Regions from separate parts of the Kitasatospora sp. NPDC059827 genome, predicted to be linked through region 1. Evidence: riboswitches for the same ligand, from Rfam matches in the RefSeq annotation. Region 1 holds a riboswitch; each other region holds the start of a gene.
What was found. Region 1 has a riboswitch for cyclic di-AMP ahead of ACFV8H_RS21280 (peptidoglycan DD-metalloendopeptidase family protein). Riboswitches for the same ligand answer to the same signal wherever they lie in the genome.
Positions count from the first base shown of each region.

Region 2: it holds a riboswitch for cyclic di-AMP, as region 1 does, so the genes downstream of both, ACFV8H_RS25830 (hypothetical protein) here and ACFV8H_RS21280 (peptidoglycan DD-metalloendopeptidase family protein) in region 1, are expected to answer to the same signal.
Region 3: it holds a riboswitch for cyclic di-AMP, as region 1 does, so the genes downstream of both, ACFV8H_RS16795 (transglycosylase family protein) here and ACFV8H_RS21280 (peptidoglycan DD-metalloendopeptidase family protein) in region 1, are expected to answer to the same signal.
Region 4: it holds a riboswitch for cyclic di-AMP, as region 1 does, so the genes downstream of both, ACFV8H_RS08680 (transglycosylase family protein) here and ACFV8H_RS21280 (peptidoglycan DD-metalloendopeptidase family protein) in region 1, are expected to answer to the same signal.

Region 1 covers NZ_JBHWIV010000032.1:45,409-52,538, forward strand. The annotation lists gene ACFV8H_RS21260 (sugar kinase) at 1-155, shown strand, start outside; gene ACFV8H_RS21265 (IclR family transcriptional regulator) at 193-942, shown strand; gene ACFV8H_RS21270 (RidA family protein) at 989-1,399, shown strand; gene ACFV8H_RS21275 (DUF2470 domain-containing protein) at 1,606-2,325, shown strand; gene ACFV8H_RS21280 (peptidoglycan DD-metalloendopeptidase family protein) at 2,622-3,587, opposite strand; cyclic di-AMP (ydaO/yuaA leader) riboswitch at 3,590-3,772, opposite strand; gene ACFV8H_RS21285 (MFS transporter) at 4,085-5,626, shown strand; gene purB (adenylosuccinate lyase) at 5,634-7,064, opposite strand.
Region 2 covers NZ_JBHWIV010000045.1:59,363-66,492, reverse strand. The annotation lists gene aceB (malate synthase A) at 1-457, opposite strand, end outside; gene ACFV8H_RS25840 (IclR family transcriptional regulator) at 659-1,456, shown strand; gene ACFV8H_RS25835 (hypothetical protein) at 1,628-2,230, shown strand; gene ACFV8H_RS25830 (hypothetical protein) at 2,349-3,701, opposite strand; cyclic di-AMP (ydaO/yuaA leader) riboswitch at 3,704-3,825, opposite strand; gene ACFV8H_RS25825 (MoaF N-terminal domain-containing protein) at 4,261-4,590, shown strand; gene ACFV8H_RS25820 (alpha/beta hydrolase) at 4,658-5,818, opposite strand; gene ACFV8H_RS25815 (TetR/AcrR family transcriptional regulator) at 6,122-6,748, opposite strand; gene ACFV8H_RS25810 (SDR family NAD(P)-dependent oxidoreductase) at 6,886-7,130, shown strand, end outside.
Region 3 covers NZ_JBHWIV010000023.1:11,650-18,779, reverse strand. The annotation lists gene ACFV8H_RS16805 (glycoside hydrolase family 13 protein) at 1-83, shown strand, start outside; gene ACFV8H_RS16800 (LacI family DNA-binding transcriptional regulator) at 109-1,128, shown strand; gene ACFV8H_RS16795 (transglycosylase family protein) at 1,365-2,663, opposite strand; cyclic di-AMP (ydaO/yuaA leader) riboswitch at 2,671-2,841, opposite strand; gene ACFV8H_RS16790 (hypothetical protein) at 3,320-4,270, opposite strand; gene ACFV8H_RS16785 (DUF397 domain-containing protein) at 4,829-5,092, shown strand; gene ACFV8H_RS16780 (ATP-binding protein) at 5,430-5,999, opposite strand; gene ACFV8H_RS16775 (helix-turn-helix transcriptional regulator) at 6,418-7,130, shown strand, end outside.
Region 4 covers NZ_JBHWIV010000009.1:153,941-161,070, forward strand. The annotation lists gene ACFV8H_RS08665 (MazG family protein) at 1-581, shown strand, start outside; gene ACFV8H_RS08670 (SDR family NAD(P)-dependent oxidoreductase) at 601-1,026, opposite strand; gene ACFV8H_RS08675 (cytochrome P450) at 1,329-2,645, shown strand; cyclic di-AMP (ydaO/yuaA leader) riboswitch at 2,855-3,025, shown strand; gene ACFV8H_RS08680 (transglycosylase family protein) at 3,027-3,812, shown strand; gene eno (phosphopyruvate hydratase) at 4,107-5,393, shown strand; gene ACFV8H_RS08690 (septum formation initiator family protein) at 5,557-6,036, shown strand; partial or broken gene ACFV8H_RS08695 (DUF501 domain-containing protein) at 6,008-6,544, shown strand; gene ACFV8H_RS08700 (exopolyphosphatase) at 6,694-7,130, shown strand, end outside.

The DNA.
Region 1 (7,130 bases):
TCGACTCCCCGGCCCTGCCCGCCGCCCGCCCCTGGCTGCGGACCGGCGCGGACGCACTGGCCCTGACACCGGCCCAGGAGGAGGCGCGGGCGGCGACCCAGGCGGTGGCCGGGACGGCCGCCGGGGCGCGCGCCGACCGGGCCCGGGCACAATGAGCACCGACCCCCGCCACCCGACCGGAGCACGAGCCCGATGAGTCAGACCGTCACCCGCGCCCTGCGCATCCTCGCCGAGCTCGGCGAGGGCGAGCGCTCCCTCGACCAGTTGGCCGAGGTCCTCGGCGTGCACAAGACCACCGTGCTCCGGCTGCTCCAGAGTCTGGAGGAGGAACGGTTCGTCTACCGCGACGCGGCCTACCGCTACCACCTCGGCGCCGGCCTGTTCGCCCTGTCCGGCCTCGCCCTGGAGCAGCGCGGCATCCGCCGGATCGCCGCCCCGCACCTCGCCGAGCTGAACTCCGCCACCGGCCAGACCGTGCACCTGGCGGCCTACGAGGGCGGTGAGGTGGTCTACATCGACAAGTTCGACTCCCGCCACCCGGTCAGGATGTACTCCCGGATCGGCCTGCGCGCCGCCCTGCACAGCGCCGCCGTCTCCAAAGTCCTGCTGGCCGATCTCCCGCTGCCCGAGCGCCGCCGGGTGGTGGCCGGGATCGACTTCACCCCGCACACCGAACGCACCCTCACCACGCCCGAGGCGCTGCTCGCCGAGCTGGAGAAGGTCGCGGCCCAGGGCTGGGCGCAGGACCACGCCGAGCACGAGGCCTTCATCAACTGCGTCGCCGCCCCGATCCGGGACGCCAGCGGCCGGGTGGTCGCCGCCGCCTCCATCTCCGTCCCGGACGTCCTCCTCCCGTACGAGCAGGTGCTGGACCTGCTCCCGCAGCTGCTCGCGACCGCCCGGGCCGTTTCGGCCGACTGCGGCCGCCCCGACCACAACTGACGAACCGTCACCGAACCTTCCCCGATCGCAAGGAGTCCCGACCCCGATGTCCTCCGACAAGACCGAGATCCGCACCGACGGCGCCCCTGCCCCGGCCTGGATGTTCTCCCAGGGCGTCCGCAAGGGCCCGATCCTCCAGGTCTCCGGCCAGGGCCCGCAGGATCCGGCGACCGGCGAGTACCTCCACCACGGCGACGTGAAGGCGCAGACCCGCCGCACCCTGGAGAACGTCAAGGCCATCGTCGAGGCCGGCGGCGCCACCATCGAGGACGTGGTGATGTTCCGCGTCTACCTCACCAAGCGCGCCGACTTCCCGCTGATGAACGAGGTCTACGCCGAGTTCATCGAGGAGAACGTCAAGCCCGGCGGGGTGAAGCCGTGCCGCACCACGATCTTCGTCGAACTGCCGCAGGAGCCGATGCTGGTGGAGATCGACGCCCAGGCCGTCATCGCCTGACCACTTGGCGGCCCGACCGCCTGACGGCCTGAGCGCCCGAGCGCCCGACCCGCCGCCGCGACACCCCGAGGGCCCGGACGCCACCCACGCGTCCGGGCCCTCGGCGCATCCGCACCCCGCCACGCCACCACCCGCCCGCTTGCCCACTTGCCACACCCCCAGGGGGACATTAGGTTAGCCTCACCTAACCAACAGGAGGTCCGTTCATGAGCATCACCGCCGGTGACGCCGAGGTGCCCGAGCCCACCACCGCCGAGCGGGTCCGCAGCCTGCTCAACGCGACCTCCTCGCTCACCGTCCGCGCCCTCGGCGAGCACCACGACCTGGACACCCCGGTCTCCGTCCACGGCTCCCGGCTGCGCCTGCGCGCCCCGCTGGACGCCCCGCTCGTCGCGGCCCTCGCCGCCACCACCGACGGACTGGCCGTCGTGCTCGACGTCACCGACGTCTCCCCCGTGGCGGTCCGCGACCGCATCCGCGGCCGACTCACCCTGGCCGGCCGGCTGCACCTGGCCCACCTCGCCGACGACGGCCTCAGCGTCCACCTGCGGGTCGACGTCGCCCACGCCGTCCTCGCCACCCCGTACGGCACCGGCGCGCTCACCGCCGCCGACCTCTCCCTCGCCGCCCCCGACCCGCTGGCCCGTCACGAGGCCGCCCTGCTCACCCACCTGGCCGACGACCACGCCGACGCCCTCGACCTGCTCACCCGGCTGCTCGACCCGGCACTGCTCACCCACGGCCCGGCCGTCCGCCCGCTCGCCCTGGACCGCCACGGCCTGGTGCTGCGCCTGGACCACTCGCACGGCCACCGCGACGTCCGCCTGGTCTTCCCCGAACCCGCCCGCGACACCGAGGACTTCGGCCACCGGATGCACGACCTGATGGCCGCCGCCGAACACGGCCTCCCGGCCCGCCGCCCCTGACCGCCGCAGTCGGCGCAGTCGGCGCAGTCGGCGTCCGCCCCCGAACTCCCCACCCCCCTCGGCGCGTTCGGCCGAGCACCGAGGGCTCGAAAACGACGCACGGAAAACGGCAGCGGCCGGACCGGCCGTACGAGAGGTTGTCCCGTACGGCCGGGCCGGCCTTGGGCGTGTCCCGCGCCCAGGTCCACCGGTGCGGCGATCACCCGGTCGAGCGGTCACCCGACATGACCATCCCGGGCGTCGATTCGCCCCGCACCAGCGGTGGTTCACACGTTCCTGCGGAAGGACCCGGAGAGTCAGAGCGCGACGCCGTGCGCCCGCAGGTAGGCGACCGGGTCGATGTCCGAGCCGTACTCGGAACCGGTACGGATCTCGAAGTGCAGGTGCGGGCCGGTCACGTTGCCGGTCGCACCGGAGAGGCCGAGCTGCTGGCCGGCGGTGACGGTCTGACCGACGCTCACGCCGATCGAGGACAGGTGCGCGTACTGGGCGTACTTGCCGTCGGCGAGCTTGATCTCGACCTCGTTGCCGTAGGCGCCGTCGCTGCCGGCCTTCACCACGACACCGTTGGCGACGGCGCGCAGCGGGGTGCCGGTGGAGGCGACGAAGTCCTGGCCGGTGTGGTGGCCGGAGGCCCACATCGAGCCGGCCACGCCGTAGGCCTCGCCCAGCACGGGGTTGGCGAGCGGGGCGACGTAGCCGGAGGTGGCGGCGACCGGGGCGGCGGTCACGGCCTGGGCCGGGGCGGCGGTCTGAACCTGGGTCTGCACCTGGGCGCCGGGCTTGGCGGCCTCGGTCCGGACCTGCACCTGGGAGTCCGCGGCAGCGGAGGCGTCCTGGGTGACCGGAGCGGCGGACTTCGCCGGAGCGGCGGGCTTCGCCGGGGCAGCGGGCTTCGCCGGGGCGGCGGCGTGACCGGCGAGGGCCAGCTGCTGACCGGGGAAGATCAGGTTCGGGTCGGCGCCGACCACCGAGCGGTTCTGCTCGTACAGCGCGTGCCAGCCGCCCTCGACGTTCTTGGCGTCGGCGATCTTCGACAGGGTGTCACCGCTGACGACGCGGTAGCTCTGCTGGGCGGCCGGGGCGGCAGCCGGAGCGGCGGCCCGGGAAGCGGCCGGGGCGGTGGTGGCCGCCGGGGCGGTGTGCGCCTGGGCGCTCATCGCGGTCACGAGCGGCAGGACGAACGAGGCCCCGGTGACGGCGGTGGCGATGCCGATGCGGGCGGCACGGGGCAGGGCGATACGACGAGCCTGTGCAGGCATGGAATTTTCCTCTCCGACGCCTGCGAGGTGAGCTGTCGGGTTCGGGCTGGAGTTGCCCGGCCGCATGTGCGGCTTCACCCCAAGCCGGCCCTGGTGGTCCGCGCCCGAAAAGGCGCGAACTCCGGTCCGGCGACTTACCTGTGGGTCCCCCGCTCCTGCCGTACAGAGTTCGGTGCGAGCCACCGGGCAGCGGCAGGACTCGGCGTTCCACCCGGTGGATCCGTCCGGACTGGCCGGGCGGTCGCTGAACTAAAACTCATCCGTTCGGGTGAAGCAATGTCGATCTCTTGAATCGGCAACAACCCCCGCGGCCCCGTCACCCTCCGAATGATCCCTTGCACACTCCGTGCACGATCCATTCACCCGGTGCCACTGATCCACCACCCTGCGCCGCCGGTACCACCCCCGTGCGACCGTCCGTTCACGCACCGCCACCGACCGACACACCACCCGGTGACCCTTGTCACGTGCGCCCCGGCGGGCGCAGGATTCGGCCCGTGGCCACCTCTCAAGCCGGCACTCTGCGCCTGGGCACCGCGCAGGGCCGCTGGGTACTCCTCGCGACAGTGCTCGGCTCCAGCATGGCGATGCTCGACGGCACCGTCGTCAACGTCGCCCTGCCCCGGATCGGCGCCGACCTCGGCGCCTCCCTCGCCTCCCTGCAATGGACCCTGAACGCCTATCTGCTCACCCTGGCCGGCCTGATCCTGCTCGGCGGCGCCCTCGGCGACCGCTACGGACGGCGCCGGGTCTTCCTGATCGGCGTGGTCTGGTTCGCCGTCGCCTCCGCGGCCTGCGCCGCGGCCCCGACCATCCATGTGCTGATCGCCGCCCGTGCCGTCCAGGGCATCGGCGGCGCGCTGCTCACCCCGGGCTCGCTCGCCATGCTCCAGGCGGTCTTCCACCCGGACGACCGCTCGGCGGCGGTCGGCCTCTGGTCCGGCCTGGGCGGGGTGTCGGCGGCCGTCGGCCCCTTCCTCGGCGGCTGGCTGGTGGACGGCCCGGGCTGGCGCTGGATCTTCCTGCTGAACCTGCCGCTGGCCGCGGCCGTAATCGCGGTGACCTCCCGTTACGTCCCGGAGAGCCGGGACGAGTCCGCCACCGGCCGCTTCGACGTACCCGGCGCCCTGCTCGCCGCCCTCGCGCTCGGCGCCGTCACCTACGCGCTCACCGCCGCCGGGGAGGGACTGTCCGCCGTCGTCTGGGTCACCGGTGCGATCGGCCTGCTGCTGGCCGCCGCCTTCGTGGCCGTCGAGCGGCGCACGCCCGACCCGATGCTGCCGCTCGGCCTGTTCTCCTCCCGGCTGTTCACCGCCGTGAACCTGGTCACCCTCTGCGTCTACGCGGCCTTCAGCGGGGTGTTCTTCCTGCTGGTGGTGCAGCTGCAGATCGTCTCGGGCTTCTCCCCGCTGGTCTCCGGCTTCGCCCTGGTGCCGATCACGGTGCTGATGCTGACCCTGTCCGCACGCGCCGGGCGGCTCGGCAAGCGGATCGGCCCGCGCGTCCCGCTCACCGTCGGCCCGCTGCTGTGCGCCGCCGGGGTGCTGCTGATGCTGCGCACCGGCCCCGGCTCCTCCTACTGGGCGGACGTGCTGCCCGCGGTCGCGGTGATGGGCTCCGGGATGACGCTGCTGGTCGCCCCGCTGACCGCCACCGTGCTGGCCGCCGTCGAGGTGCGGCACGCGGGCATCGCCAGCGGCGTCAACAACGCCGCCGCCCGCGCGGCCGGCCTGCTCGCGGTCGCCGCCCTGCCGGCCCTGGCCGGACTGAGCGGCGACGCCTACCGGGTGCCCTCCGCGGTGGACTCCGCCTTCCACACCGCGATGCTGATCTGCGCGGGGCTGCTGGTCGCCGGCGGGCTGATCGCCTTCGCCACCGTCCGGGGCAACGTGCTGGCGCCGGAGGAGGAGCACCCGGTGGCCGAGCCGAACTGCGACTGGCCGTGCGCCACCACCACCCCGCCGCTCGACCCGGGCCGCCCCCGGACGCACGAGGGCCCCGCCACCGGATCGGCGGCAGGGCCCTCGTCGGACAGCTGACGCTACGTCAGAGGATGTCGCCGGGGGCGTACTTGGCCGCCTCCGGGTAGGCCGCCGCGACGGCCTCCACCTGGCGGACGACCTCGGCGACCTGCGCCCCGGCCGCACCGGTGAAGGACAGCCGGTCGGCGAGCAGCGCGTCCAGCCCGGCCCGGTCCAGCGGGATCCGCTCGTCGGCGGCGAGACGGTCCAGCAGCTCGTTCTCCCGGGCACCGGCGCGCATCGCCAGCGCCGAGGCGACGGCGTGCTCCTTGATGACCTCGTGGCCGGTCTCCCGGCCGACGCCCGCACGCACCGCGCCCATCAGCACCTTGGTCGTGGCCAGGAACGGCAGGTAGCGGTCCAGCTCGGCCTCGACCACGGCCGGGAAGGCGCCGAACTCGTCCAGGACGGTGAGGAAGGTCTCCAGCAGGCCGTCGAAGGCGAAGAAGGCGTCCGGCAGCGCGACCCGGCGCACCACGGAGCAGGAGACGTCGCCCTCGTTCCACTGGTCGCCGGCCAGCTCGCCGGTCATCGACGCGTAACCGCGCAGGATGACGGCCAGGCCGTTGACGCGCTCGCAGGAGCGGGTGTTCATCTTGTGCGGCATCGCGGAGGAGCCGACCTGGCCCTCCTTGAAGCCCTCCGTGACCAGCTCGTGGCCGGCCATCAGGCGGATGGTCTTGGCCAGGCTGGACGGCGCGGCGGCCAGCTGGACGAGGGCGGTGAGCACCTCGAAGTCCAGCGAGCGCGGGTAGACCTGGCCGACGCTGGTCAGCACGTGGTCGAAGCCGAGGTGGCCGGCGACCCGGCGCTCCAGCTCCGCCAGCTTCTCGGTGTCGCCGCCGAGCAGGTCCAGCATGTCCTGGGCGGTGCCGACCGGGCCCTTGATCCCGCGCAGCGGGTAGCGGGCGATCAGCTCCTCCAGACGGCGGAAGGCGACCAGCAGCTCGTCGGTGATCGACGCGAAGCGCTTGCCCAGGGTGGTGGCCTGCGCGGCCACGTTGTGCGACCGGCCGGCCATGACCAGCTCGGAGTGCTGGGCGGACAGCTTGGCCAGGCGCACCAGGACGGCGACCGTACGGTCCCGGACGTGCTCCAGGGACTGGCGGATCTGCAGCTGCTCGACGTTCTCGGTCAGGTCCCGGGACGTCATGCCCTTGTGGATCTGCTCGTGGCCGGCGAGCTCGCTGAACTCCTCGATCCGCGCCTTCACGTCGTGGCGGGTGACCCGCTCACGGGCGGCGATCGAGCCGAGGTCGACCTGGTCGACCACCCGCTCGTAGTCGGCGACGGCATTCGCGGGCACCTCGACGCCGAGGTCCTGCTGGGCCTTCAGGACGGCGAGCCACAGGTGGCGCTCGAGGACCACCTTGTGCTCGGGGGACCACAGCTGGGCCAGGGTCGCCGAGGCGTACCGGGAGGCCAGGACATTGGGGATCTGGGGCTTCGCGCTCACGCTTCGCAAGCCTAACAGCCGAGGTCACGCCGAACGTCGGCGGATGGCGCGAGGCCGCACCGACCC
Region 2 (7,130 bases), on a different contig from region 1:
TGAAGTCGATCCGGCCCTCGAAGGCGTCGATCAGGTTGACCTGGCCGCTGACCACGTTCTCCCAGGTCGGGGAGGTGGCGTCCTCGAAGTCGGCGAGCCAGATCCTCGCCCCGGAGTTGAGCGCGTTGATGACCATCTTGCGGTCGGTGGGGCCGGTGATCTCGACCCGGCGGTCCCGGAGGGCGCGCGGCGCCTCGGCGACCTTCCAGTCGCCGGCCCGGACGTCGGCGGTCTCGGGGAGGAAGTCCAGCATGCCGGCGCGGGCGATCTCCGCCCGTCGGCCCTTCCGCCTGGCCAGGAGCTCCTGTCGGCGGCCCTCGAAGGCACGATGCAGGCCCACCACGAAGGCGACCGCCTCCGGGGTGAGCACCTCCTCGGCCCGATGGACGCGCGGTCCGGCGACAGTGACGACCGGAGCGGCGGGGGAGGCGCCGACGGGCCCCTGAGCTGCAGCCATGAGCAGGACACTCCTAAGACGGTTGAGCCTGGCGAAGGGAGCTCCGGTGGGAACTTCCTCGGGAACTTCCTCGATCGTTACCCGCCTGTCGGCGGGTTCGATTCTGTAAGGTGGAGACTAGTTTCCGCGATACAGAATTTCAACGGTTTGTTGAAGAGGTCGCCGGGACTCTACTCCTCCCCGACAGCGAAGGGAACGCCGGTGGTTGCGACCCCCGACACAGCATCGACGACAGGCGCCGACCGCGCGAGCGGCGGCGTGCAGTCCGTCGAGCGCGCCTTCCAACTCCTGGAGGCGCTGGCCGACTCGGGCGGCGTGGCCACCCTCAGTGAGCTCTCCACCAGCTCCGGCCTCCCGATGCCGACCATCCACCGACTGGTTCGTACCCTCGTCCAGCAGGGCTATGTCCGCCAGGACACCGCCCGCCGCTACACCCTCGGCCCCCGGCTGATCCGGCTCGGCGAGACCGCCGGCCGCCTGCTCGGCAGCTGGGCCCGCCCGTACCTGGCCGAGCTCATGGAGGCCACCGGCGAGACCGCCAACCTGGCGGTGCTGGAGGGCGGCGAGGTGGTGTACGTCGGGCAGGTGCAGTCCCGGCGCTCGATGCGGATGTTCACAGAGGTCGGACGGCGGGTCCAGCCGCACTGCACGGGCGTCGGCAAGGCGCTGCTCGCCCAGCTCCCCGAGGACGAGGCACGCGCGGTCCTGGGCCCCAACCCGCTGCCCGCGCACACCGAGTACACCCTCACCGACCCGCAGGAGCTGATGGACCAGCTCGCCGAGGCGCGCGAGCGCGGGTACGTGGTCGACGACCAGGAGCAGGAGATCGGCGTCCGCTGCATCGCCCTCGCCGTCCCGGGCGCGCCGACGCCCACCGCGCTGTCCGTCTCCGGCCCGGAGGCCCGGATCCGGGCGCTGGAGGAGCAGGCGGGGGCGTCCGCACTGGTGCCGGTGATGCACCAGATCGCGGCCCGACTGGGGCAGGTCCTGGCACCCTGACGATCCGTCAACCCACCTCAGGCGAAGGCTAGATACGACGAGGGCCGGCGCCCGCCGTTCGAGTGGCGGTGGGCGAGTTGCGCCGCTGCCGCGGCCACGGCTCGGACACCCTGGTGCGGACGCGGCCCGCGACGGTGCGGGCCGCCTGAGCACGGGAACAGGGTGAACGGCGTGGAGCAGCACGGTGCGCGGGGCGGCACGGGGCGCAGGAGGTTCGGCCGGGCCGGATTGCTGGCGGCGGTGACGGCGGGCTGCGCGGTGGCCTCACTGGCCGCCGGGCCCTCCTGGGCGGTGCGGCATCCGGTGCCGCGACCGGATCTGGGCGTCGTCGCGCCGGGCGCGCCCGAGGCGTCCATCCTGCCCGCCGTGGCCGCCAGGCCGTCCGACTCCGACCTGGAGGTGGTCCGGCTCGACCCGGATCCCGCGCCGTCCGGCGGCACCACCACCGTCAATGCCCTCATCGCCAACCGGGGCCCGGACACCACCGCCTCGCCCTTCACGGTGGTGGTCACCCTGCCGAAGGGCGTCGCCCCCGAGGGCCCGTACTTCCCCGAGGACTGCGAGGTCGCGGAGCACGGCCGGCAGGTGCGCTGCGTCTTCGGCCCTGGACTGAAGGAGGGGCGCACCAGGACCGCCCTCGTCCCGGTCTACCTCTCCCCCGACCTGCCGCTGGGCACGCTCGGCGGCGGCTCGGTCGAGGTGCACAGCGTGGACGACCGGGACAAGGGGAACAACCGGCAGCCATTCGACATCAGGGTCGTCGAGACGGCCTAAGGCTCACGAACCGGATCGCCCCACCGGTCATCGGCCGCCGGCGAGCGGCTGCCGGACGTCCGATGACCAGTGGGGCGGGCTCGTGGTGACCGGTACACGTGGTTACCGGTGGCCGTGGTTACCGGTAGACGCGGACGTAGTCGGCGGCCATGGTGATCGGGGTGTTCCCCTGCGGCGCCGGGTGGTACTTGCCGGCGCTCACCGAGAGGTTGAGGATCAGGTACGCCGAGAAGTTGGCCCCGACGCCCTTGCCGTCCGAGAACACCTTGACGCCGTTGACGTACCAGTCCACCGAGTTGGCGCCGTAGTAGGTGCCGATGGTCACCCACTGGTCGGTGCCGACGGCGCTCGCGTCGGTGTAGTAGTCGGGGTTGCCGGGGTTGACGTGGTTGGTCAGCTCCAGCAGGTTCGGGTTGTCGGGGTGGTACTCGAAGGAGTCGATCTCCCCGTTGCCGTTCTTCCAGGTCCACAGGGCGGGCCAGGCGCCGGTGCCGGCGGGCAGCTTGACCCGGGTCTCGGCGTAGTCGCCGGTCTTGACCTGGAAGCCCTCGGCCGAGCCCTCGGTGGTCAGGAAGCCGGTGTTCCAGGACTGCTTGCCGTTCTCCAGCGTCGGCCCGCCCGGGGTGGCCGTGAAGGTGGCGACGCCGTTCGCGACGGTGACGTTGTTCTTGTTCAGCCAGTCGAGCTTGTTGTCGTCCGGGTTGTGGTTCCCGTACTTGTAGGAGGTGCTCTTGTCGCCGACCCAGCGCTGGCCCCAGTTGATCGGGCCGTTGAACTCGTCGGACCAGGTCAGCGACTTGCCGGCGATCGGGGAGGACGGCGCGGGGGTCGTCGGGGTGGCCGTGGCGGTGGGGGTCGGCGTCGCGGTCGGGGTCGCAGTCGCGGTCGGAGTTACGGTGGGCTTCGCCGTCGGGGTCGCGGTCGCCGTCGGGGACGCGGTCGCCGTCGGGGTCGCGGTCGCCGTCGGGGACGGGGTCGGGGACGGGGTCGGCGTGGGCGTACCCGTGGCCGAGACCACCAGCTGCTGCGAAGGCAGGTTGTGCCAGGCGCCGCCGAGGTCCTGCCAGAAGCCGAACTGGGTGTACGTCCCGGCGGCCAGGGTGCGGGCGGCGCTGGTGTAGGTGAGTCCGCCGGGGCAGATCTGCACGTTGCTCGCGTTGCCAGGGAAGTCCAGGTTGGTGCCGCGCGCGTCACGGACGCCGACGCCGACGGTCTTGGCGGTGAAGCAGGACGAGGAGTGCAGGGCCAGCGAGGCGGTGCCGGCCCTGCCGGCGATCATGGTGGCGGGGGCGAGCCGGTCCTGGGTGACGGTCGGGCCGGTGGCGGCCTGGGCGCCGGAGACGGACGGCAGGCCGAGCAGGCCGGCGCCGGTGATGGCGAGCGCCCCGGTCGTGGCGAGGGCGGTGTTGCGGCCGCGGTGGGACGGACGGGCGTGGCGGGGCGCGCGACGGCGCCGGGCAGGCTGGTGCATGGGGATCCTCTGCCACGCCTGCGAGGTGAGCTGTCGGATTCGGGCTGCAGTTGCCCGGCCGCCTGTGGAGCGGCTTCACCCCTAGCCACGCCCCGCACGCTGGTGCGTACGGGCCGGGCGCTGACCTTGGTTCCCCCGCTCCCGTCCGCTGTGGTGCTCGGGTACTCGCCGGCGGGTGGACGGGACTCGGCGTCCCGGCGGCGGGGTCCGCGACAGCGGACGACGACTGCAGGCTAGGCAGGCCGTCCGTGGACGGACAACCTGATCAAGCAGGTTGTCGCGCAGCTCACAGTGGTGTCGATCAACGACGCTGCGTGGCGGCCGAGTTGATCACTGGAGCAGACTCCGGCCCACGGTCCCGCCGGGCCCGCCCGGGTCGCCGGTCGCACACGGTGCGCGGCGCGGCGGTGGCGGACCGTGCGTGACCGCCGTGGCGTGGAGCCGCCCGAGTCCGCCCCATCGGATAAATTGGAGCCCTGGGATTTTCCGCGGTGCACAAGAGCACCGGCCGGAGCCGTACGACCCGTCCCCCGTTCCAGAGAAGAGGTTCCGCCCCACCATGACCGCGCCCCTGCCCGCCTTCGCCGGCCGTACCTACGTCTTCCGGGCCGACAACGGCGCGGCCTTCCGCAACTCCTACTCGGCCGACGGCACCCGGCTGCGCTGGGAGGGCCTCGGTGAGTCGGCGGGCCAGTGGGAGGACGTGCGGCTGCACGTCGCCGAGGTCGCGCCGGAGATCTACTTCATCAGCTGGACGGAACAGAGCGGGATCACCGTCAGTCACGTGATGGACCTCAACGCGCTGACCGTACGGGCCTTCTGGACCTTCGAGGGCGAGGGCGGCCGGGTCGGCCAGCTGCACACCGGGACGCTGGAGCGGGTCGCCTGACCGGCGCCGGAATGGACCGAACCCCCGGGAGCCTCCGGGGGTTCGGTGCGTTCCGCGGGCGGCGCCGTCAGACGGTCTGGCCCGGGTGGCCCGGCTGGTTCGGGACCTTGAGGTGCTGGGACAGCCACTCCAGCGAGGACGGCAGCAGGGCGCTCCAGGTCTCGAAGTTGTGGCCGCCGTTCTCGAGCATGCTGTAGGAGACCTTCATCGGGCTCCTCGCGGCGTCGATGAACGCCTCGGTGTCGTGCTTGTAGTTGCCGTCGCCCTTCTTGGTGCCGGCAAGCAGCACGGAGACGTCCGGCTGCGGCAGGTTCTTCAACCGCCACATCAGGTCGGCCTCGTCGCGGCGCTGCCTGCTGCCGCCGAAGAGGTCGCCGGTGGTCGGGTCGTCGGCCGCCTCGTAGTACCCGGACAGGGACACGGCGGTCGGGAAGACGTCCGGGTGGCGCATGGCCAGCTTGAGCGCGCAGTAGCCACCGGTGGAGTTGCCCATGAAGGCCCAGGCCCGGGGGTCGGCCGAGACCCGGTAGCTGGCCTGGATCGCCGACGGGACGTCCTTGGTGAAGTACGTGTCGGACTGGGCGCCGCCCGGGATGTCCTCGCACTCGGTGTCCTGCGGCAGGGCGGGCGAGGGGCGCATCAGGACCATGACGGTCGGCTGCATCCGGCCCTCCTGCAGCAGCTTGAGCGCGGCGCCCGGGTAGTTGAAGCGGGTGATCAGGTTCTCGGCGATTCCTGGGAATCCGGTGCTGACGATCACGGCCGGGAACTGCTTCTGCGCGTACTCGGGCTGGAAGTACTGCGGTGGCAGGTAGACGAAGCCCTCGGTCGACAGCCGGCTCTCCTTGCCGTCGATCCGGACCTTGCGGATCTCGCCGGACTGGCTGGGCTCACGGCCCATCGCGCCGCCGCCCTTGACCGACGCCTGGCCTATGGTCTCGACCAGCAGTCGGCCGGAGGCGTCCGCCTTGTTGTGGATGACGACCGGGCCGGTGCTGCCCGTGCCCATCAGGTCGTCCCAACTGCTGTAGAAGGCGAAGTAGTTGTTCGCCACCAGCCCCAGCGCGGCGAGCACCGCCAGCTGGGTCGCGAGCAGCGCGCCGATCCGGCCGAGCACCGCCTGCCAGCTCTTCCGGGCGAGTCTGGGCCAGAGCCAGACCGTGCCGACCATCACCACGACCGCCATCAGCACGGCCAGTGCCAGCACCTTGTGGCTCGTCAGACCCATGTTCCAGTTGCTCCCACGCCTCGAACTCCCGCCCCTCCGCTCAGGGACATCCGAGGAGGTCACCCCGGTTCCCCCACCGGGGCGCGCGCACCAACCCTAGCGGGAGCTGGGAGGAAGCTGATCGGGGGCTGTGGGCAGGCGGCGAACAGATGACAGAGTTCAACTTTCAGATAACAGATAACAGCGAACGGATAACAGATAACAGATTTCGAAAGTTGTTCTCTGTCATCTGTTCGCCGCCTTCTGTTATCCGTCACCTGTTAGCTGTCACCTGCTCGCCGTCACCTGCTCACCGCCGGGTCGCTACTCCCCCGCCGGCCGGGCCCACAGGCGCAGCCCCGCCGTGAGTTCACGCATGCAGCGGGCGCCGAGGTCCTGCGGGGAGCCGGAGCCGGTGACGGCGGCATCGGAGCCGGCCCACTGCTCCAGGGCCACCCGGATCGCCGCCGTGGCCGCGGCCGCGGCCAGCCGGACCTCCAGCGGATCGGCGCCGTCCGGACAGCGGGCGGCCAGTACGCCCCGCAGCCGCGCCTCCGACCCGGCGTGGACCCGCTGCCAGGTGCCGTCCAGCCGCGGGTCGCGCAGCAGGTCGCGGGTCCAGTGCATCGCCTCGACGGCCGCGTCGTCGGCCGGGGTGAGCGACTCGACGGCCGAGCGCTCCAGCGCCTCGCGCAGCGGGACGTCCGCCGGGCTCTCGGCCAGCAGGTCCACCCAGCGCTGCCCGCCCGCCGCCAGCAGCGGGGCGACGGCGTCCTCCTTGACGGAGAAGTAGCGGTAGAAGGTGCGCAGCGAGATGCCCGCGGCGGCGGCGATCTCCTCAGCGGTGGTCTCCTCGGCGCCCTGCTCGGCGAAGAGCGCGGCGGCGGTGCGGGCGATCTCCAGCCGGGTGGCGTCACGGCGGCGCTGGGTCAGGGTCGGGCGTCCGGTCACAGGGGTCAGCGTACGCAAGCGATCACGGTCCCGACGCATCGCGCCCAGGTGGCACATCGAGACTTCTTGGCACAACGTGCCACATGGGCGTACCGTGTCTCTTGAGGTCGAGAGACCACGAACGAAGGAGTACCACCATGGAGCGCTTCAGCGGACGGAACGTCCTGATCACCGGCGGCGGATCTGGCATCGGCCAGGCGACCGTGCACCGGATCCTCGCCGAGGGCGGGAAGGTCGTCGCCGTCGACGTCAACGAGGACGGCCTGAAGAAGACCCTGGACCGCGCGACCGCCGAGGGCACCGCCGACCGCCTGACGATCCAGGTCCTGGACATCTCGGACGAGGCCGCCGTGGTGGCGGGCGTCGCCGAGGCCGTCGCGGG
Region 3 (7,130 bases), on a different contig from region 1:
TGCTGCTCTCCTCGACCGAACTCGGGGTGGACGGCGGCGAGACCGTGCTCGCACCGGACAGCACCGGCTGGTGGGCGGTCTGACGTGGGTGCAATAGGCTCTGGGCCCGTGACTACGGCGCGACTCTCAGACATCGCGGCGCAGGCGGGGGTCAGCGAAGCCACCGTCTCCCGCGTGCTCAACGGCAAGGCGAACGTCTCCGCGGCCACCAGGCAGACCGTCCTGGCGGCGCTCGACGTGCTCGGCTACGAGCGGCCGACCCGGCTGCGCCAGCGCAGTGCGGGCCTGATCGGGCTGATCACACCGGAGTTGAGCAACCCGATCTTCCCCGCGCTGGCCCAGGTGATCGAGCAGGTGCTGAGCCGGCACGGGTTCACCCCGGTGCTGTGCACCCAGACGCCCGGCGGGTCCACCGAGGACGAACTGGTCGAGATGCTGGTCGACCGGGGGGTGGCGGGCATCGTCTTCGTCTCCGGGCTGCACGCCGACTCCACGGCCGACCACGACCGCTACGCCCGGCTGTCCGGGCGCGGGGTGCCGTTCGTGCTGATCAACGGCTACAGCGAGAAGATCGACGCGCCGTTCATCTCGCCGGACGACCGCTCCGCGATGTGGATGGCCGTCCAGCACCTGGCCGAGCTCGGGCACGAGCGGATCGGCCTGGCGGTCGGGCAGCGGCGGTACGTGCCGGTGCTGCGCAAGATCGAGGGCTTCACGGCGGCGATGTGCGAGGTGCTCGGGCGCAGCCGGGAGGAGGCCGAGGACCTCGTCCACCACACGCTGTTCAGCGTGGAGGGCGGGCACGCGGCGGCCGGCGCCCTGCTCGACAAGGGCTGTACGGCGATCGTCTGCGGCAGCGACATGATGGCGCTCGGCGCGATCCGGGCGGTGCGCCAGCGCGGGCTGTCGGTGCCGCAGGACGTCTCGGTGGTCGGCTTCGACGACTCGCCGCTGATCGCCTTCACCGAGCCGCCGTTGACCACCATCCGCCAGCCGGTCGAGGCGATGGCGACGGCGGCGGTGGACGCGCTGCTGGAGGAGGTCGGCGGGAACTCCGCCCAGCGCGGGGAGTTCATGTTCCAGCCGGAGCTGGTGATGCGCGGGTCCACCGGGGCCTGCGCGCGCTGAGAACGGGTGGTCCGGGCGGACCGGGCCGACCGACGGGCCCCGGAGGGCGGTTGCTCTCCGGGGCCCGTCGGCGTGCGGCGCCCGGGGGCGGTCCGGATCCGTCAGATCGGCGGGTCCGGTCGGCCTGTGGTCGGTCGGCCCCCTGGGCGTACGGGCACGCCGGAGCCCCGGGAGGAGCGCATGCTCTTCCCGGGGCTCCGGCGTCAGCCGTCGGCGGCCGCGCGGTCCTTGGTCGCTCAGACCCGGCCGGCGAAGTCCGGGGCCCAGTTGGCGACGGTCTGGAGACGGACGCCCGAGCTCGGGTTGGCGGCCTCGACGTACTGGCCGTTGCCGATGTAGATGGCGACGTGGTAGACGCCGGAGTCCTGGCCGTTGTTGGACCAGAACAGCAGGTCGCCCGGCTGCAGGCTGTCCAGCGAGACGTGGGTGCTGGCGGCGGCCTGGTCGGCGGCGACGCGCGGGATGTTGATGCCCGCGGCGCGCAGCGCGGCCTGGGTCAGGCCGGAGCAGTCCCAGCCGCCGTTGCCGGTGCCGCCGTAGACGTACGCCTGGCCGACCTTCGACTGGGCGAAGGAGACCGCGGCGGCCATGCTGCCGGAGGCGGCCGGGGCCGGGGCCGGGGTCTGCGCCTGGGCGGCGGGCTTCGACGCGGGCTTGGTGGCGGACGGCTTGCTCTGGGCGGTCGGCTTGGCGTTCACGGCACCGCCGTTCGAGGCCTGGCCGGCCTTCTGCGAGCGGTCGAACCAGGTGAAGTCCGAGCCGGACTTGGCGGCGGAGCCGTCGGCCTGGGCCGAGGTGCCGTCACCGAAGGTCAGCTGCTGGCCCGGGTAGATGGTGTCCGGGCCCTCGGTCAGGGTGCTGCGGTTGAGGTCGTACAGCCGCTGCCAGCCGCCCTGGACGTTGTGCTTGTCGGCGATCGAGGACAGCCAGTCGCCGTCGACGACGGTGTAGCCGCCGGCCTGGGCCTGCGCCTGGCGCTTCTGGGCCCAGGTGCTGTTGGCGGACTGGGCGGAGGCGGCCGCGGCGTCGTCGGAGGCCTGGTCCTGCGCGGGGGCGGCGGGCTTCGCGGCCGGCTTGCTCGGGGCGGCCGGCTTGGCGGCGGGCTTCGCGGCGGGCTTGGCCGCGGTGGAGCCGGCGGAGGTGTCGACGGTGGGCGCGGCGCCGCCCTTGGTCAGACCGGCCTGGACGGAGCAGACCGGCCAGGCGCCGGGGCCCTGCGAGGCGAGGACCTTCTCGGCGACGGAGATCTGCTGGTCCTTGGTGGCCTGGTCGGCCTGCGGGGCGTAGCTGGTGCCGCCGAAGGCGGCCCAGGTGCTGGAGGTGAACTGGAGGCCGCCGTAGAAGCCGTTGCCGGTGTTGATGCTCCAGTTGCCGCTGCTCTCGCACTGGGCGACCTTGTCCCAGGTGGCGACGGAGGCGGCGTTCGCGGTGCCGGTGGTGAGGCAGGGGACGGTGAGGCCGACGCCGGCGACGCCGAGGGCGGCGATCACGCGACGGGTGCGGCTGGACAGGCGGTTGCCGTTGGAAGGCAGCATGAAGACGCGGTCCTCTCCCACGCCTGCGAGGTGAGCTGTCGGATTCGGGCTGGAGTTGCCCGGCCGCGCTGTGGGCGCGGCTTCACCCCTAGCCCTGGACCGTTCCGGAAAACGGTCCGGGGCGACTTACCTGTGGTTCCCCCGCTCCTGCCGTGATGCGATTTCGCGCTTGCCAGGACATCCGACGGCAGGACTCGGCGTCGCGGATGAACTGGGTCCGTGTGGTCACGAACGGGGAGCACGTTAAGCAGACTTAAGTTAAAACTGCAAATATCTGTGATGCGCATCACGGTTTAGTGAGAAACGCCGAATGGCCCGTTATTCATGATCGTAAATGATCGTTTTCCGGCAATATCGCGGTGGATTCTCATAACTGGCTCCGTCTCAGAAAAGAGATGACGGAGCATTGGGGCGCAAAGGGCGCGCGCCAGGGCTGCGGGGGAGCGGTCGTGAATCGCGCGCCGGGGAACGCGCCCGCCGGCCATCGGATATCCATCGACAAATGAACCGGAAACGGACATTGCGTCGCATTGCCCGCTTAGCGCACCAGCGGGGTGAATCGGAACACGGCGAAAGGGCCCGGAACGAGGTCGTTCCGAGCCCTTTCAGTGGTGCGGGTCCGCCGGTGGCGGCCGACGGGCGTTCAGCGGGTCGTGCTAGCCCTCCACGGGCCCTTCGGCGGCCGCGTGGGCGCGTCGGGAGCCCTCCCCGGCCCCGACGGTGGCCGCGGCCTCCGCCTCGGCCTCGGCGAGCTCCTCCGCCGTCGGCACCGGCAGGGCGGCCAGGTAGGTGGAGGCGATCAGCTGGCCGACCGTCGGGTAGGCGCCCAGCGGCGCGGCCGACGGGCAGCCGGTCTCCTCGGCGGCCGTGGCGAGCAGCTCCGGGTCCGCCTCCGGGCCGATGACGAGCGGGGCCAGGGCCGGGCGCTCGGAGCCGGTCTCCCGGAGGTGGCCGACGGCGGCGGCGACCGAGCCGGGCACGTCGAGCGCGGCGGCGACGACCGGCACGGCCAGTCGGGCGGCCAGCAGCACGCCGGTGATCCCGGCCGCGGCGGCCGCGTCCTCGCCGCCGACGGTGGTCAGGACCACGCCGTCCGCGGCGGTCGCGATGGCGAACAGCCGGGCCCGGTCGGCCCGCGCCAGCCCGGCCTCGGACAGCCGGACGTGGACGGCCTCGGCCAGCAGCGGGTGCGGGCCCAGCGCGTCGGTGACGGTCGCGCCGTACTGGGCGGCGAGGGCGTGAAGCCCGGTCAGGAAGTCGTGCGGGCCCGGGACCAGCGGCACCACGACGGGCGTCGGCAGTCCGGCCTCGGCGGCCGCCTCCAGCAGCTCCGCGACGGTGCGCTCCTGCGGGTCCGCGGCCGCGGCGTCGGCGGCCGGGAGGTAGCCGACCGCGGCCTGGACGCCGGTGTGCTCGCTGCGGACGATCGAGAGCAGTTCCTCGACGACCGAACGGGACTCGGGCCCCGCGGTCGCGGGTACGGCGAGCACCAGGGCCGGCGAGCCGGTGCGGATCTCGGGGCGCTCGGGGCGGCGGTGGCGCCCCCGCGCACGGGAACCTGGAGTGCGGACGGGCAGTGGCGCGCCCGGGATGGCTGCGGTGCTCATGCCGGAGATCGTAGGACATCTGCCCGTCAGGCCTGCAGTCGGCTGCCGTGCGGGCTTCGGGTGGTCGCGGTGCGGAGGTCGTGTCCCGGCCGCTCCGGTCCGGGGCGATTGCCCACAATCCGGACATTCCTCGCCCAAGCCCCGTACGGAGCCCCTCAGTTGCCCTGACGTGTCCCGCGGGGTGGCGCGTTGCACCGCAGTCGCGTGAGATGTCTCACAGCCTCCGGGCGGGCTGACGGAGGGTCACGGGAGGGCGACTCCCGGCATTCGAAGATCAACATTCAGCGGGGAACCGCTCACGGCCGGTTATGGACGAACCGTCGATTCAGTCGTCTATGTCCGTTTACGTACCGTCAGGAGAAGGGTCCGTGAAGAGTTCGCGGCGACCGTCGAAAAGCCGCGTGCACCTGCAATGTCCCGTGCTGATGCACGTGCACTGCGGCTATCATCGCGTCAAGTGAGGCGTTGTGCCGGGCCGGTACGGGGCCGGTCCGTTCGTTCGGCGGGTGCCGGGGCGCCGCGCTGGACGACAACTCCGGAGCTCTTCGGGAGACTTCTATGCACGACTCGCAGGACACGCACGGTTCCGACCACGCCCACAACGGGATGGCCGCCGCCGACCTCACGGGGGTGGTCTGGCAGAAGAGCCGGCACAGCAACTCCCAGGGAAACTGCGTCGAGTTCGCGGCCCTGCCGGGCGGCGACGTGGCGATGCGCAACTCGCGCTTCCCGGACGGCCCGGCGCTCATCTACACCCGGGCCGAGATCGCGGCCCTGCTGCTGGGTGCCAAGGACGGGGAGTTCGACCACCTCGCGGTCTGACCGGCCGCTGCTCCACCATCGGGGGGCCGTCGTGGGTGCTGACACCACGACGGCCTTTGTCTTTGTCCGGGCCCGGGAGCGGTGGCCCGGTGCGCGCGTGAGCGGTCCCGTGGCGGACCGTCCGGCGGGGCCTGCCGGGGTGGCGCGGGTACTGCGGGTACTGCCGCGGATGCTCCCACCGGCACTGGTGCCGGTGCTGCGGGCCCGGAGCGCCAGGAGCGGGCAGCCGCCTTCGGTGCCCGGGTCACGTCCCGGCCCGGCGCGCGGGCGGGCCGGAGGCCCCGGGGTGTGGTCCTCCCGGGTCGTTCCTCGGCCGGCCTGGGCCACGAGGCGGGCCCTAGGCCGAGCGCCGGTGCCGTCCACCGATCTCGACCCGGCCGGCCGGCGCGGTGCCGTCGAGCAGGGTGGCGTCCAGTCCGTTGCCGCAGCCGGTCTCCGCCTCGAACACGGCCCAGACCACCTTGCCGCTGCCCAGCGGGTGCCAGCCCCAGGAGCGGCTGAACGACTCCACCAGGTGCAGTCCGCGGCCCGATTCGGCGACGAAGTCCGCCTCCCGGGCCACCGGGCCGGCACTGCTCGGGTCGCTCACCGCGCAGACCACCTGGGGGGCGCGGTGCACCAGGCTTATTCGGATCGGCAGCCGCCCTTCCGGGGTCGGCTGTATGGGAAAGTCGTACTCGCCCAGGGCGCCGCCCGAGGGGTCGGGCCGTGCGCCGATCGCATGCCGGAGCGCGTTGGTCACGAGTTCCGAGGCCACCAGGGCGACGTCGTCGAACAGCTCCATCAGGCCCCAGCGCTGGAGCGAGGCCCGGGCGAAGTCGCGTGCGGTTCTCACGGCTTCGAAGCGAGGAGCGAGCGTACAGGTGACCACATGGGGGTCAACTGCCAAAGCCGTACCGGTGCTCATGAAGAGCTCCTCCCATAAGGGGGCGGACACGGCTGGACCCGCCGGGGTCATGCCGGTCACCTCCGACTCGCTCGGCCGCTCGGCCGCCCCCTCGACCAGGCGCGCGCGCACTCGAACGCCCGATGGCGCGGGGGACGCCGTCGGGCCGGTGCACGGAGTCGCGCGTGGGGTCGACGCGGAGCCCGCGGGATTGCCAGGGATGTGCAGGTGCACGTGCACCATGGTGGTGTGCGCTCACTGCAGATGCAAGAGTCGATTCACGTGCAGTCGCACTATTGGCATATGCAAGCGCCGGATGCACGTGCATCCTGGTGTGCGGAGTGCGGAACTGATAGGAACATCCGTCAGTATCGGCACCGTGAGCGCTCAACTGATGGCAGACTGTGCGCTGTTTGCCCTAGGTGGAGGTTTCGACCGCATGACCACAGTTCAGCCGGGCGGCGGCTCGATGGTCCGCCGGATCCTCCTCGGCTCGCAGTTGCGGCGCCTGCGAGAGGCGCGCGGCATCACCCGAGAGGACGCGGGCTACGCGATCCGCGCGTCCGAATCCAAGATCAGTCGCATGGAGCTCGGCAGAGTCAGCTTCAAGGAGCGCGACGTCGCCGACCTGCTGAGTCTCTACGGCGTCGACGACGGCCTGGAGCGGGAGGCCCTGCTCGGCCTGGTCCGCGAGGCCAACAAGTCCGGCTGGTGGCACAGCTTCAACGACGTGCTGCCGGGCTGGTTCCAGACGTACGTCGGCCTGGAGGAGGCCGCCCAGCTGATCCGCACCTACGAGGTGCAGTTCATCCCCGGACTGCTGCAGTCCGAGGAGTACGCACGGGCGGTTTTCGGCCAGAGTCGGCCGGTCATCAGCGAGGAGGAGGTCGAGCGCCGGGTCAGTCTCCGGCTGCGCCGCCAGAAGCTGCTGACCGAGGGCGCCAGCCCGCGCCTGTGGGCGGTCATCGACGAGGCGGCGCTGCGCCGGCCGGTCGGCGGGCCCAAGGTGATGCGCGGCCAGGTCCAGTACCTGATCGACGTCGCCGAGCAGGCCAACGTGGTCATCCAGGTCATGCCGTTCCGCTTCGGCGCGCACGCGGGCGAGTCCGGGGCGTTCACGATCCTGCGCTTCCCGGAGCAGGACCTCGCGGA
Region 4 (7,130 bases), on a different contig from region 1:
AGCAGACCCACGAGAGCCTGGTGAAGTACCTGGTCGAGGAGGCCTACGAGCTGGTCGAGGCGATCGAGGAGGGGGACCGGGACGCGCTGCGCGAGGAGCTGGGCGACGTGCTGTTCCAGGTGTTCTTCCACGCCCGGGTCGCGCAGGAGCACCCGACCGATCCGTTCACGATCGACGACGTGGCCGGGGACATGGTCGAGAAGCTGCTGTACCGGCACCCGCACGTGTTCGGGGACGTCGAGGTGGCGGGCGCCGACGAGGCGGAGGCGAACTGGGAGCAGTTGAAGGCGGCCGAGAAGGCGGACCGGGAGTCCGTCCTGGACGGTGTGCCGGCCGGGCTGCCGGCGCTGGCGTACGCGGCGAAGCTGGTGTCCCGGGTGCGCCGGGCGGGCTTCGCGGGGGTGCCGGACGAGCCGTACGAGCTGCCGCGGGAGCTGACCGCCGAGGCGGCGGGCCGGCTGCTGCTGGCGGTGGCGCAGCGGGCGCACGACGCCGGGGTGGACGTGGACGCGGCGCTGCGCTCGGCCGCGCGCGGCTACCGGGACGCGGTGCGCGCGGCCGAGGGGCTCCGGCCGGAGTAGACCCCGGTGGCGGGGCGGCTCAGGCCGCCGTCGCCGTGCGCTCGGTGGCGCACCGCTGCGGCGGGACGAGCTCGCCGATCGCCTCGCCGATCAGGACGACCAGTTCGGCGAGGCGCTCCAGGTCGAGGTGGGCGGGCAGGTCGGCGAGGGAGACGATCCGCTCGCCCCTCGGCCCCGCCACGCAGAAGAGGTCGATCGGACCGAAGTGCTTCTCGGCGGTGTCGACCAGCGCGGCGACGTCGCTGGGCCGGCGGATGTCGCCGGAGACGCCGACCACGGGGCAGCCCGGCCGGTCGAGTTCGGAGGCGAGGTCCTCGGCGATGCCGACGTGGGTGTCGGCGATCAGCATCCCGGCGGTGCCGGCCGCGGTGAACCGGCGGGCGAGGTCGGCCCCCGAACCGCCCGCGAGTACCGCGATGACGACGACTGCTCCGCTGACCGTCATTGGTCCAGCTCCTCCCTGCGGGCGACACCGCACCGGCGCCCGCGCGTACTTCGGAGGATCGTAGGCAGGTCCTGACCCTCCGCAACAGGGATTACCCCTCAGGTGACCAGGCTCACGCCTGCCGCCCGGCCAAGAGCTGGCCAAGGCCCGTCCACGCACCGTCCACGGGCCGTCCACGGAGTGTCGGCGTTCCGCTCGCGCACCGGTCACGGACGGTTCGCGCGGCGGTGGCCTCCGGCCGGCCGCGGGGGCGCGTGCGCCGGTGGTCCGGGCCCCTCCGGTCCAGCGGTTACGGTCGACCCATGCCAGCTCAGCCCGAGGGCGCCCAGCCCGCCGCCCAGCCCGACCCGCAGCTCTTCACCTGGGAGTTCGCCGCCGACCCGTACCCCGCCTACGCCTGGCTGCGCGAGCACGCCCCGGTGCACCGCACCACGCTGCCGAGCGGGGTGGAGGCCTGGCTGGTGACGCGCTACGCGGACGCCCGGCAGGCGCTCGCGGACGGCCGGCTCTCGAAGAACCCGGCGCACCACAGCGGGCAGGCGCACCGCACCGGCCGGGTGGGCATCCCGGGGGAGCGGCAGGCGGACCTGATGACCCACCTGCTGAACATCGACCCGCCGGACCACACCCGGCTGCGCCGCCTGGTGTCGAAGGCGTTCACGCCGCGCCGGGTGGCGGAGTTCGAGCCGCGGGTGCAGCAGCTCACCGACCGGCTGATCGACGGCTTCGCGCAGCGCGGTTCGGCGGACCTGATCCACGAGTTCGCGTTCCCGCTCCCCATCTACGCGATCTGCGACATGCTCGGCGTTCCCTCCGAGGACCAGGACGACTTCCGGGACTGGGCCGGAATGATGCTGCGACACACGAAGCCGGGCCACGGCGGTGGCCAACGCGGCGGCGTGGGGCGGGCGGTGAAGCAGATCCGCGCATACCTGCTGGAGCTGATCCACCGCAAGCGGGCGGACCTCGGGGACGACCTGATCTCCGGCCTGATCCGGGCGAGCGACCACGGCGAGCACCTGACCGAGAACGAGGCCGCCGCGATGGCCTTCATCCTCCTCTTCGCCGGGTTCGAGACGACGGTGAACCTGATCGGCAACGGGACGTACGCGCTGCTGCGCAATCCCGGGCAGCGGGCCCTGCTGCAGGAGTCGGTGGCCCGCGGCGAGACCGCGCTGCTGGAGACCGGGATCGAGGAACTCCTGCGCTACGACGGGCCGGTGGAGCTGGCGACCTGGCGGTTCGCGACCAGTGCGCTGACCATCGGCGGGGTGGAGATCCCGGTCGGGGATCCGGTGCTGGTGGTGCTGGCGGCGGCGGACCGCGATCCGGCCAGGTTCTCCGACGAGAACACCCTCGACCTGGCCCGGAGCGACAACCCGCACCTGGGGTTCGGGCACGGCATCCACTACTGCATCGGAGCTCCGCTGGCCCGGCTGGAGGGGCGGTCCGCGCTGGCCACGCTGCTTTCCCGGCTGCCGGATCTGCGACTGGCCGAAAGCCCGGAGAATCTGCGCTGGCGGGGTGGCCTGATCATGCGTGGATTGCGCGAACTTCCGGTCGAATTCAGTCCGGAGCCCCGGTCGCCGCACAGTCGTCCTGAGGCCACGACACGCTGACGAAGCATCCGGAACCGGCCACCGAGGGTGGTGTGAACAGCCATCAAACCGGACAAAGCCCCGCCGTTGGTAGGCGATCGAACACGGGCCGTAATTCTTGTGTGATGTCGGTGATATGAGCTTGTGATTCGTCTGAGGATCTGTCTAGTCTCCGTGGAGTTCGCAGCTGCGGACCTCGTGCGCGGACGCCGAATCCTGCCCGCCGCGTCACGGGAAACCGACCAGAACCCTGGGCAGGGGCGGGGGAACCAGGTTTGTTGCCGTTCCTCCACGGCTTGGGGTGAAGCCGCCCGCGCGGAGTCGATTCCGCAGACGGCGGCCGGGCCACCTCCCGGTCCGAACCCGACAGCTCACCTCGCAGGCGTGCGGAGAGGGACCTTCATGCTGTTCGTTGGAACCGGCCGTCATCGCCGTCGCACCCAGGCCGAGAAGGCCATCGCCGTCGCCGGTGTGGCCGGCGTCGGACTCGCACTGCCGCTCCTCTCCGCCACCGGCGCCTCCGCCGCCCCGGCCTCCGTCTGGGACTCCGTCGCCCAGTGCGAGAGCGGCGGCAACTGGAGCATCAACACCGGCAACGGCTTCTCCGGCGGCCTCCAGTTCACCCCCAGCACCTGGAAGGCGTACGGCGGCACCGCGTACGCGGCGCAGGCCAACCAGGCCAGCAAGGGGCAGCAGATCGCCGTCGCCGAGAAGGTCCTCGCCTCGCAGGGCCCCGGCGCCTGGCCGGTCTGCTCCCAGAAGGCGGGCCTGAGCAAGGGCGGCGCCCCGGCCGAGGTGGACACCTCCTCGGACGCCAAGCCGCAGAAGCAGCAGGCCCAGAAGCAGCAGGCGCCCAAGCAGCAGGCCCCCAAGGCCGCCGCCAAGCCCGCCCAGCCGAAGCCGGTCCAGCAGTACGCGCCGAAGCACGCCGCGCCGAAGCAGGCCGAGCAGCCCGCCGCCCCGTCGGCGCAGCAGTACGCCCCCAAGCACGCCGCCCCGCGGGCCGCCCAGGCCCCGGCCGCCACGACCGGCCACGACTACACCGTCCGGGACGGTGACACCCTGTCGGGCATCGCCACCGCCCAGGGCGTGTCCGGCGGCTGGCAGGCGCTCTACGACGGCAACCGCACCACGGTCGGCGGCAACCCGGACATGATCGTGCCCGGCCAGGTCCTGCACCTGGGCTGAGCCGGACCGTTCCACGGCGAACGACACGCTGGACACGTAGGGGGCCGCGCCCGGCGGCCCCCTACGTCCGCGTTCGCCCGCCCCGGTGGGACGCCCCGGTGGGACGCACCGGTGGGACGCACCGGGACGAGCAGGTGAACTACCGGTGGGTAGCCGGGCCACACGGTGAGACGCAGCCCGGGCCGACGTGGCCCCGGGAGCCCGGGCGGTTAGGCTCTGGTCGTAACGACTCCGCAATCGTCCGGCCGACAGCACCACCCGCAGCCGGACCCTGCTTCCGCAAGGAGATGCTTCGTGCCGTCCATCGATGTCGTCGTAGCCCGTGAAATCCTCGACTCCCGCGGCAACCCCACGGTCGAGGTCGAGGTCGGCCTCGACGACGGCAGCACGGGTCGTGCCGCTGTTCCGTCGGGTGCCTCGACCGGCGCCTTCGAGGCGCTCGAACTGCGCGACGGCGACAAGAACCGCTACTTCGGCAAGGGCGTGGAGAAGGCCGTCCTGGCCGTCATCGAGCAGATCGGCCCCGAGCTGGTCGGCTACGACGCCACCGAGCAGCGCCTGATCGACCAGGCCATGCTCGACCTGGACGCCACCCCGGACAAGTCCTCGCTCGGCGCCAACGCCATCCTGGGCGTCTCGCTGGCCGTCGCGCACGCCGCCTCCGAGGCCAGCGACCTGCCGCTGTTCCGCTACCTGGGCGGCCCGAACGCCCACGTCCTGCCGGTCCCGATGATGAACATCCTCAACGGCGGCTCGCACGCGGACTCCAACGTCGACATCCAGGAGTTCATGATCGCTCCGATCGGCGCGGAGTCCTTCTCCGAGGCCGTCCGCTGGGGCGTCGAGGTCTACCACACCCTCAAGGGCGTGCTGAAGGAGCGCGGCCTGTCCACCGGCCTCGGCGACGAGGGCGGCTTCGCGCCGAACCTGGACAGCAACCGCGAGGCCCTGGACCTCATCACCGAGGCCATCCAGAAGGCCGGCTACGTGCCCGGCCGCGACATCGCGCTGGCCCTGGACGTCGCCGCCTCCGAGTTCTTCCAGGACGGCGCCTACCAGTTCGAGGGCAAGGCCCTGTCGGCCGCCGAGCTCATCGAGTACTACGCCGAGCTGGTCGCCTCCTACCCGCTGGTCTCCATCGAGGACCCGCTGGACGAGTCGGACTGGGACGGCTGGAAGGCCATGACCGTCAAGCTGGGCGACAAGGTCCAGCTGGTCGGCGACGACCTGTTCGTCACCAACCCGGCCCGCCTGGCCAAGGGCATCGAGACCGGCACCGCCAACGCGCTGCTGGTGAAGGTGAACCAGATCGGCTCGCTGACCGAGACCCTGGACGCCGTCGAGCTGGCCCAGCGCAACGGCTACCGCTGCATGATGTCGCACCGCTCCGGCGAGACCGAGGACGTCACCATCGCCGACCTGGCCGTCGCCACCAACTGCGGCCAGATCAAGACCGGTGCCCCGGCCCGCTCCGAGCGCGTCGCCAAGTACAACCAGCTGCTGCGCATCGAGGAGATCCTCGACGACGCCGCCGAGTACGCCGGCCGCGGCGCCTTCCCGCGGTTCAAGCACGAGGGCTGAGCGCGCCCGGGCCGGGCGGCGTCCGGCCCTGATCCCGGGGGCCCGAGGCCCCCGGTAGCGCACGCCTGACCGGTGCCCCGCCGCTCACCCCGTAGGGTGGACGGCGGGGCACCGTCGCGACCAGGAGGGGATACGGGAGATGGCTGGCTGGAGGATCCCGGGCTTGGCGGCCCGGCCTCGGTTCACGAGCCGGGCGACCGTCCTCGTCCTGGTGCTCTGCTCGCTGGTGGCGATCCTGGCCTACCCCACGCGGCAGTTCATCTCCCAGCGCGCCGAGATCTCCGCCCAGCGGGCGAAGGCCGACCACGCGCGCCAGCAGGTCGACCAGCTGCGCCGGGACAAGGCGCGCTGGCAGGACCCGGAGTACGTCAAGGCGCAGGCCCGCGCCCGGCTGCACTACGCGGTGCCGGGGGAGACCCCGTACATCGCGGTGGACCCGGCCGGTCCGGCCGCCCGGCCCTCCGCGCCGGCCGGTTCGGCCACCGCCGCCGACGCGGCCGCCGGCCCGGCGAAGGCCGACAAGCCCTGGTACACCAGCATCTGGGACTCGGTGGACGCCGCCGACACCGTCGCGCTGGCCCCCGCCGCACCCCGTCCGCTCCCCCCGTCCTCCGTTGGAGACCCCACCCCCCATGACCACTGAGAACCACCCCGCCGTCTCCGACGCCGACGTCGCGGCCATCGCCGCCCAGCTCGGCCGGGTGCCGCGCGGCCTGCGCGGTGTGGCGCACCGCTGCCCCTGCGGCAACCCCGACGTCGTGGAGACGGCCCCCCGGCTGCCGGACGGCACGCCGTTCCCGACGCTGTACTACCTGACCTGCCCCAAGGCCGCCTCGCTGATCGGCACCCTGGAGGCGGAGGGCGTGATGAAGGACCAGACGGCTCGGCTCGCCGAGGACCCGGAGCTGGCCGCCGCCTACCAGAAGGCGCACGAGGACTACATCGCCCGGCGCGACGCGATCGAGGTGCTGGAGGGCTTCCCGAGCGCCGGCGGCATGCCGGACCGGGTGAAGTGCCTGCACGTGCTGGTCGGCCACTCGCTGGCGGCCGGAGAGGGCGTCAACCCGCTCGGCGACGAGGCGATCGGCATGCTGGAGGACTGGTGGGCCAAGGGCCCGTGCGTCTCCCCGGCGGAGGTCGAGGCGGCCGGTGACCGGGTGCTGCGCAACCGTGCCAAGGACCAGGACCACGAGGCCGTGATCGCGGCCAAGCAGCAGAAGACCGCCGAGCGGGCCGCGAAGAAGCTCGCAGCCGAGGACGGCACGGCGGGGCAGGACGCGACGGCGGAGCAGGAGTCCGAGTGAGCACGACCCGCGTGGCCGCGATCGACTGCGGCACCAACTCGATCCGGCTGCTGGTCGCCGACCTGGACCCGGAGACGGGCGAGATCACCGACCTCGACCGCCGCATGATCATCAACCGGCTGGGCCAGGGCGTGGACCGCACCGGCCGGCTGCACCCGGACGCGCTGGAGCGCACCTTCGCCGCCTGCCGCGAGTACCGGGAAGTCATCGCGGGCTTCGGCGTCGGCCCGGAGCGCACCCGCTTCGTCGCCACCAGCGCCTCCCGGGACGCCGAGAACAGCGACGAGTACGTCAAGGGCGTGCGCGACATCCTGGGCGTCGAGCCGGAGGTGGTGAGCGGCGAGGAGGAGGCGCACCTGTCCTTCGTCGGCGCCACCAAGGAGCTGGCCGGCGGGCCCTTCCCCGCCCCCTACCTGGTCTTCGACCTGGGCGG